DNA from 2 places in the Ensifer sp. ENS07 genome. Region 2 is predicted to be linked to the other one. Evidence: riboswitches for the same ligand, from Rfam matches in the RefSeq annotation. Region 2 holds a riboswitch; the other holds the start of a gene.

Region 1 (4,210 bases), on a different contig from region 2:
GCAATCAGGCCCGTGAAGTCGTTCACATGGCCGTAGGTGCCCGGATACTGGAAGATCGCGCCGAAGACGTCGACCGGATCGAGATCGGTGAAGGGATTGCCGATGACGATCTGCCAGCCGAGCGGCTCGGCGCGGGTCTTCAGAAGCGCGATCGTCTGCGGATGGCAATTTTCGTCGACGAAGAAGGACTTGGCCTTCGACTTCGAAACGCGCTCGGCCATCGCCATCGCTTCAGCGGCTGCGGTCGCTTCATCGAGAAGCGACGCGTTGGCAACGTCGAGGCCAGTCAGGTCGCAGACCATGGTCTGGTAGTTGAGCAGCGCTTCGAGGCGGCCCTGGCTGATTTCCGGCTGGTAGGGCGTATAGGCCGTGTACCAGGCCGGGTTTTCCAGGATGTTGCGCTGGATGACCGGCGGCGTGATCGTGCCGTAGTAGCCTTGGCCGATCAGCGACACGAGCTTCTGGTTGCGGTTGGCCGTTTCGCGCATCTTGTCGAGCGCCTCGCGCTCGGTCATCGGCGCGCCCCAGGCAAGCGGCGTTTTCTGGCGGATCGAAGGCGGCACGGTGTCGTCGATCAGCGCATCGAGCGTCGGGTAACCGACGACCTTCAGCATCTCGTCCATTTCGGCCGGCGACGGGCCGATATGACGCCGATTGGCGAAGTCATACGGCTTGTAGTCCGTAAAGGTGAAATCCTTGGGCATGCTCATCAGGCGACGAGCTCCTTGTAGGCCGCTTCCTCGAGGAGGGCATCGGCATCGCTGGGGTTGGCAAGCTTCAGCTTGAAGAACCAGGCAGCACCCTGCGGGTCGCTGTTGACGAGCGACGGGTCGTCGACGATCGCCTGGTTCACTTCGACGATTTCGCCGTCAAGCGGACAATAGACGTCAGAAGCTGCCTTGACGGATTCGACGGTGGCGGCGCTATCGCCCTTGGCAAAGTTCGAGCCGGTTTCCGGCAGTTCAACGAAGACGAGATCGCCGAGCTGGCCGGCGGCATGCTCGGTGATGCCGACGGTTGCGACACCAGCTTCGATCTTCAGCCACTCGTGTTCCTCAGTGAACTTCAACATGTGCGCTCTCTCCTGATCAGCGTTTGTAGGTTTGTTTGACGAAGGGAAGGGCGGCGACCGCCACCGGCAGGTACTTGCCGCGCACTTCCGCAAAAAGGGTGGTGCCGTTCTCGATATGGCCGGCATCGACATAGCCCATGGCGACCGGGCCATCGACCGAGGGGCCGAAGCCACCCGAGGTCACCTGGCCGACCGGGGTCTTGCCCTCGGCATCGGCAAAGAGGTTAGCGCCGCCGCGAACCGGCGCGCGTCCCTCGGGCTTCAGGCCGACGCGGCGGCGCGAGGCGCCAGCGGCGAACTGGCCGAGGATACGATCGGCACCGGGGAAACCACCTTCGCGGGCGCCACCGGCGCGGCGCGCCTTCTGCAGTGCCCATTCGAGCGCCCCTTCGACCGGGGTCGTGGTGGTGTCGATGTCGTTGCCATAGAGACAAAGACCGGCTTCAAGGCGCAGCGAATCGCGGGCGCCAAGGCCGATCGGCTTCACATCGGGATGTTCGAGCAGGCGCTGGGTAACATCGACGGCGGAGGCAACGGGAATGGAGATCTCGAAACCGTCTTCGCCGGTATAGCCCGAGCGGGAAATGATGCAGGTGACGTCATGCAGGTCGGCTTCGGCGACGTCCATGAAGCGCATGGCGGAGACATCAGCCCAGAGTTCTCCGAGCACGGCTTCGGCGTGCGGGCCCTGAAGCGCGATCAGCGCGCGATCGTCGAGCATCGTCACGTCGCAGGTATCGGAGAGACCGGCCTTCAGGAGCTCGAAGTCGGCGTCCTTGCAGGCAGCGTTGACGACGAGGAAGAGATGGTCGCCGCGGTTGGTGATCATCAGGTCGTCGAGGATGCCGCCTTCGGCATTGGTGAAGAGGCCATAACGCTGGCGGCCCTCGGCAAGGCCGAGCACATCGACCGGCACCAGCTTTTCGAGCGCCAGGGCCGCGTCCTCGATCTTGCCGGACTTCGGCCGAACGATGACCTGGCCCATATGCGATACATCGAAGAGACCGGCAGCAACACGGGTGTGCTGGTGTTCCTTCATCACGCCATCGGGGTACTGCACCGGCATGTCGTAACCGGCAAAGGGTACCATGCGCGCGCCCAGCGAAAGGTGCAGCGCATGCAGCGGCGTCTGTTTCAAATGAGGATTGTTTTCCAAATCCGGCCTCCAGGTCTGGCGCTCCCGCGCCGGCTCACACTTCCGGCGTCAATCGCCGTCGATTCGAGCCCCCTCTGTCCCTTTGCCTGAGATTGTTATCCCTTCGGCGAGCGTAAAAACGCTTCTCTCCAGAGTCCTACCGGCACCTTGCTGGTCCTTTGGCCTGAGAGTTTCCGGGGCGGTTGCTCCTTCGGCACCGGAGCGAACCGGCTTCTCCCAACAAGATCGTCTCCAGATAACGGCGAAGGCCAGAGCTTGGCAAGGGGGCGGTGTCGCGCTGAAACACATTTTTGTCGCATGACCAAAAGACGCAGCCGGGCAGGGTGCGGCAATTCTGCCTTTGCATTCTTCTCCGGTTGAGGATAACCCAAGACAGATACCGGGGATAACCATGACAGGGCGCGACGGAAAATTCGGGATAGCAGTGCGGCTGATCGCCGTCTTTGCGCTCGTTTTCCTGACCTTTGCCCACAAGCCGCTCAGCGCCAAGACGCTCAGCCCGGCCGAAATTTCCGCCTATCAGCTGCCTGACGGAACGATCGCCGAAATCTGCTTCGGCATGGATGGCGTCGACCATGAAAGCGGCAAGGGCCAAGCGATGGCCCCGGTCTGCGAGGCCTGCCGTCTTTCGGGCTCTATCCTGCTGCCGGCTCCGCCAACCGAGAGCGTTCGCGCCGAAACGGGCGCCTGGCAGGTTTCGACAGTTGTCGCTGAATACGCGACGCCCCATCCGCATCTGCGGTTGCTGCCGCCTTCGCGCGGGCCTCCGGCGCGTTCGTAACTCTCCTCTCGCATCCCAATACAATTTGCCGCGTTCAAGCGGCTTGGACCACCGGACACCGGGCAAAGCCCGGCGCGTGGTCAGGAGATTCCGACATGACAAAGACCAGGATCGTTTCGCTTTCGCTCGGCCTTACCCTTGCCGCAAGCGGCATCGCCCACGCCCATGCCACCTTCGAGAAAGACACGGCGCCGGTGGAGACCACCTTCAAGGCGGTGCTGCAGGTTCCGCATGGCTGCGACGGCAAGCCGACGACGGAAGTACAGATCAAGCTGCCGGAAGGCTTCGTTTTCGCCCAACCGCAGCCGAAGCCCGGCTGGGAAATCGAGATCATCAAGGGCGATTACCAGAAGACCTATGACAATCACGGCAAGAAGGTCTCGTCCGGCCCACTGGAGATCCGGTGGAAGGGCGGCAATCTTCCCAACGAATACTACGACACCTTTGTCGTGCGCGGCAAAGTCTCGGGCTTCGACAAGGAGACAGTGCTGGCCTTCCCGACCACACAGCTTTGCGGCACCGAAGGCAAGGTCGTCTGGGACCAGGTGGCTGCCGAGGGCCAGAACGCACATGACCTGAAAAGCCCGGCACCGACCGTAACGGTGACGATGGCCGATGCCGCCGATCCGCACGCCGGCCATGGCGGACATATGGCTGCGGCCGGCGGCTCGGCGAAGGTCGGCGATCTCGATATCTCCGGTGGCTCGGTGAAGGCCATGCTGCCGGGCGCCAAGGTCGGCGGCGGCTTCCTGACGATCAAGAACGGTGGGGCAGGTGAAGACCGGCTCGTTGCTGTCGAGAGCCCTGCGGCCGCGCGTGTCGAGATCCACGAGATGAAGATGGAAAACGACGTGATGCGGATGCGCAAGCTCGACGACGGCGTGGCATTGCCGGCCGGCGAAACGGTGGAGCTCAAGGCCGGCGGCCTGCATCTGATGTTCATGGACGTGAAGACGCCCTTCAAGGAAGGCGATACGGTTCCCGTCACGCTCGTCTTCGAAAAGGCCGGCAAGGTCGATGCGACGTTCCCGGTCGGCTCGGCCAAGGGCGGTGAGGCAGCCGGCGGCCAAAAGCATCATTGACCCGAGAAATCGCGATACCGCCTCAGGCGGCGTCGCTTTCATCCTCCTGGCCGGCGGGTTCATCCTGCCGGCCTTCGTTTTCCTGCTTCTCGGAACCGCCGTCGTCATCGCGCATGAAT
Region 2 (4,210 bases):
AGGGCAATATCGACTTCTGCGTCCCGCTTAAGCCAAGGCGTCCGGAAGAACGTGGCCGGCTCTGCAAATCGCGGAACAAAAAGAGAATCGACAGGCGAGAAGGTCGATTGAGACATCAAAAACTCCTGAAAAGGTGCAATGGGCAGCCGGCCCTGTGACCGATCACAACATCGCTCAAGGATAGACGCCGAGCTAACTCCTGTCCTTCGGCGAATCTCGATTCAAACTTCGGCGTGGCTCGACGTCTTCAGACCGACACGGTCTGACGGCTTGTCTCACAACTTTGCCTTGACGCGTCCCAGCGCCGCGCCGCCCCACTCATTTGCCGATATTCTTGAATTCGTCGTCGGTAGAGACTGTCGAAGGGGCCGGGAGCCGAAGTTTGCATTGGAAAATGCGCATGTCCATCAAACGATCCCCGCGCTACCAATTTGGAGAACGCCAATTCAAAAAAGGGAACTATGATGAATAAGACTGGGAAACTATCTATCCTCGGGGCGGTTCTTGCTGCTTCCGTGACAGGCGCCTTCCATGCGCGCGCCGCAGACTCATTCGTTTTCGCGACTTTCGGCGGTCTCGAGGCAGAGAAAGTTGCGTGGACCGAACCCTACACCCAAAAGACCGGTGTAAGCATCACCGTAGATCAGCCGATCGATTTCGCAAAGATCAAGGCACAGGTGGAAGCACAGAACGTCTATTGGGACGTTGTCCATGTCGACGGCTACTTCGGTGCGGCCCAGTGCGGAAAGCTGTTCGAGCCACTAACTGCGGCGGTCGATCGCTCAAAGCTCGACGAACGCCTCGACCTCAATCCGTGTGGCATTCCGATCGTCGTAAATGCTGCTGTTCTCGTCTACAGCAAGAACGAGTTTACCGGAGACAAGCCCCAGAGCTGGGCAGATTTCTTCGATACCACGAAGTTCCCGGGCCAGCGTGCAATGATCAATTTTCCGGTCAACGGCGCGCTCGAAGCCGCTCTCCTGGCGGACGGGGTTCCGGCCGACAAGCTCTACCCGCTGGACCTCGATCGTGCGTTCAAGAAGCTGGACACGATCAAGAGTGACATCGTGTTTACACAAAGCTCCACGCAATTGTCAGAGTTACTTGTATCGGAAGCCGTGCCAATGGCAATTGCCTTCAATGGCCGCGCGTACATGGCAGTCAAGGAAGGCGCTCCCTACGAAGCCGTTTGGAATCAGAGCATTTTGCAGACAGATACCCTTGCCGTTGTGAAGGGCTCGAAGAATCGCGACGCTGCTGAAGCCTTCCTGAGTTACGTCGCGCAGCCGGAACAGCAGGCGCGCCTGGTGGAGTTCGTGCCATACGGGGCTGCAACGAAGGACACCAAACTCAACGTCGACCCGCTTCTCAGCTCCTACTTGCCGAACAGCGGGGACAACGCGAAATCGTCCGTCGTGCTTGATGCCAAGTGGGTCGGTGATAACTTCGACGAAATCAATCGTCGTTGGACCGAATGGACAAGCAAATAGTTCAAGCAAATCTGCCCGTGGCCTTCTGGCGACGGGCAGACAGCGCAGAAGCGCATATTTCGAAGGAACATTTTTTCAACCCGTAGCCAAGTCTCGCCTATGAGCCGGACCTTTCACATCAGCTAAATTGGCGGCTTGAAAATTACAGTTCCCTCACAAGCCTATCAGGAGAGAGGGCCGCCTAGACGGCCACGCCGACGGAGCAACCCCCCAGGAAACTCTCAGGCGAAAGGACTGCTAGGCTTTACCATCTGGAGAGAGACACAGTGATTGTGTCCACCGAAGGGGACCTCCACATCGGAGGAGAAGCTCTCAGGTAAAAAGACAGATTGGGGGCTAGGAACTGGCGGAGTTCCGGAACCACTGTCGGAGAAAACATGTCACACATTGCCGTTTTGGGCGCCGGGATTACCGGCGTCGTAACTGCCTATGCGCTGCTGGAACGGGGTCACGAAGTCACCGTGATCGAAAAGAACCGCTATCCCGCGATGGAAACGTCATTCGCCAACGGTGGCCAGCTGTCTGCAAGCAATGCAGAGGTGTGGAATCACTGGTCTACCGTCGCGAAGGGTTTCAAGTGGATGCTGAAGAGCGACGCTCCGCTGCTGCTCAATCCTTCGCCTGGCTGGCACAAGTATTCTTGGATGGCCGAATTCCTAGGGAATATAAGCCAGTATGAGGCCAACACGATAGCAACCGTGAGGCTCGCCATCGAAGCCCGCCGGCGCATGTTCGAGATCGCGAACAAAGAGAACATTGATTTCAATCTCGAAAAACGCGGAATCCTTCATATCTATCATGACCAAAAGAGTTTTGAGCATGCGCTTAAGGTCAATAATCTCTTGTGCAAAGGCGGCCTCGAACGAAGGGCGGTGTCCCCGAGCGAAATCACGTCGATTGAGCCAACATTGGAAGGTGATTTTTTCGGCGGCTTCTTCACACCGTCTGATTCAACGGGTGACATTCATAAATTCACTCGAGGCTTGGCGGACGCCTGCGCTCGGCGCGGCGCCAAATTCCTGTTTGATGCGGATGTGACCGACATCAGCTGCACCGACACAGTAGCAATTGACTTCAAGCCGACCGACCAAGCTAACGGTCAGCTCCAGCGCGTTGTCGCCGACAGCATCGTAGTCTGCGCAGGAGTAGCGAGTCGAAGGTTTGCCGCGATCCTTGGTGACAGGGTCAATATTTATCCCGTTAAGGGATACTCCATCACTGTTCACCTTGATGATGAGGAAAGCCAATCCGGAGCACCATGGACAAGCATACTTGACGATCGGGCCAAAATCGTCACCAGCCGTCTTGGCGTCGACCGATTCCGCGTCGCGGGCACGGCAGAATTCAACGGCATCAACAAAGACATCCGCGCGGACCGTATCAAACCGCTTGTCGATTGGGTCAGAACGTTGTTTCCTCAGATAGTAACGTCTCGAGTTGATCCTTGGGCAGGGCTACGGCCGATGATGCCGAACATGTTGCCTCGTGTCGGCCGCGGCGCGCGTCCCGGCGTCTTCTATAATACAGGCCACGGTCACCTGGGCTGGACTCTCTCGTGCGCAACCGCCGAACTCGTTGCACATGCTGTCGAACACGAGATGTGTGCATAGGCTGAGAATGAGTAGAACCCAGGCCGGATGTCTGCCGCCTGGGTTGTACTGGGCTCACCGCTGTTTCCGTCGTGCGGATATGTGCGGCCGGTGTCGGAATAATAGCGTACGCAATGGACCCCGCCCTTCTTCCATTGCAGCGGTCTCCGGAAGCTCTACATCTGTTTAGTCATTGCCGGTCTGCTGTCGCACAAAGTGGTCAATGCCTGCTTGAGCGCACTCAGTGTCCTGCGCAGGCGTTCCAGAACTTACGCCGATTGCGCCAACCACCTCACCATCGGCAATGACCGGCAAGCCGCCGGCAACGACGAGAAGACGGCCGCCGATCGCGGAATTTATCCCGTAGGCAGGGCTTCCGGGCTGACTTGCGACGCCATAGCTCTCTGTCGTTCGCTTGGCGCCTGCTGCGGTATAAGCCTTGTCTTGCGCAATAACCGTGCTGGTAATCTTTCCCCCGTCCATTCGTTCGAAGGCGATCAATTGTCCGGACTCATCCGTGATGGCAATGCACATAGGCACACCGATCTGCACGGCCCTGGCCTTGGCACCCTCCAACAGCAGATGGGCATCGGCAAGGCTTAGTCGCTTGATTGTCAACATGAGGTGTTCCTTTCAAGAAGGGTGTTGGAGACTTCCGCGCGTAAGAGCCGGCATCTTACCTGTCTGATTAAACAGGACCTTCGCTGGCTTACCTGGCGGTGTCGGTGAGGAGCGCTGCGCGCCTCACATATTCGGATAGACCGGGCCTTCGCCGCCTTGCGGCGGCACCCAGTTGATGTTCTGGTTCGGGTCCTTGATGTCGCAGGTCTTGCAGTGCACGCAGTTCTGGGCGTTGATGACGAAGACTTGCGTGCCGTCCTTCTCCACCCATTCGTAGACCCCGGCCGGACAGTAGCGCGTCGACGGACCGGCATAGACGTCATGCTCGGAGCGTTTCTGCAGCTCCATATCCTTGACCTTGAGATGAACCGGCTGGTCTTCCTCGTGGTTGGTGTTCGACAGGAACACCGACGACAGCCGGTCGAAGGTCAGAACCCCGTCCGGCTTCGGATAGTCGATCTTCTGGTGTTGCGCTGCGGGTTCGAGCGACTGCGCATCGGTCTTTCCGTG

The links. Region 2 has a riboswitch for glycine ahead of IB277_RS21145 (D-amino acid dehydrogenase). Riboswitches for the same ligand answer to the same signal wherever they lie in the genome.
Region 1: it holds a riboswitch for glycine, as region 2 does, so the genes downstream of both, gcvT (glycine cleavage system aminomethyltransferase GcvT) here and IB277_RS21145 (D-amino acid dehydrogenase) in region 2, are expected to answer to the same signal.

What each region holds. Positions count from the first base shown of each region.
Region 1 covers NZ_JACVBE010000002.1:59,396-63,605, reverse strand. The annotation lists gene gcvP (aminomethyl-transferring glycine dehydrogenase) at 1-710, opposite strand, end outside; gene gcvH (glycine cleavage system protein GcvH) at 710-1,072, opposite strand; gene gcvT (glycine cleavage system aminomethyltransferase GcvT) at 1,089-2,228, opposite strand; glycine riboswitch at 2,370-2,457, opposite strand; gene IB277_RS07390 (hypothetical protein) at 2,620-3,009, shown strand; gene IB277_RS07385 (copper chaperone PCu(A)C) at 3,105-4,091, shown strand; gene IB277_RS07380 (hypothetical protein) at 4,114-4,210, opposite strand, start outside.
Region 2 covers NZ_JACVBE010000007.1:30,617-34,826, reverse strand. The annotation lists gene IB277_RS21155 (agmatinase) at 1-116, opposite strand, end outside; gene IB277_RS21150 (ABC transporter substrate-binding protein) at 462-1,490, shown strand; glycine riboswitch at 1,646-1,737, shown strand; gene IB277_RS21145 (D-amino acid dehydrogenase) at 1,868-3,100, shown strand; gene IB277_RS21140 (heme-binding protein) at 3,266-3,700, opposite strand; gene IB277_RS21135 (electron transfer flavoprotein-ubiquinone oxidoreductase) at 3,824-4,210, opposite strand, start outside.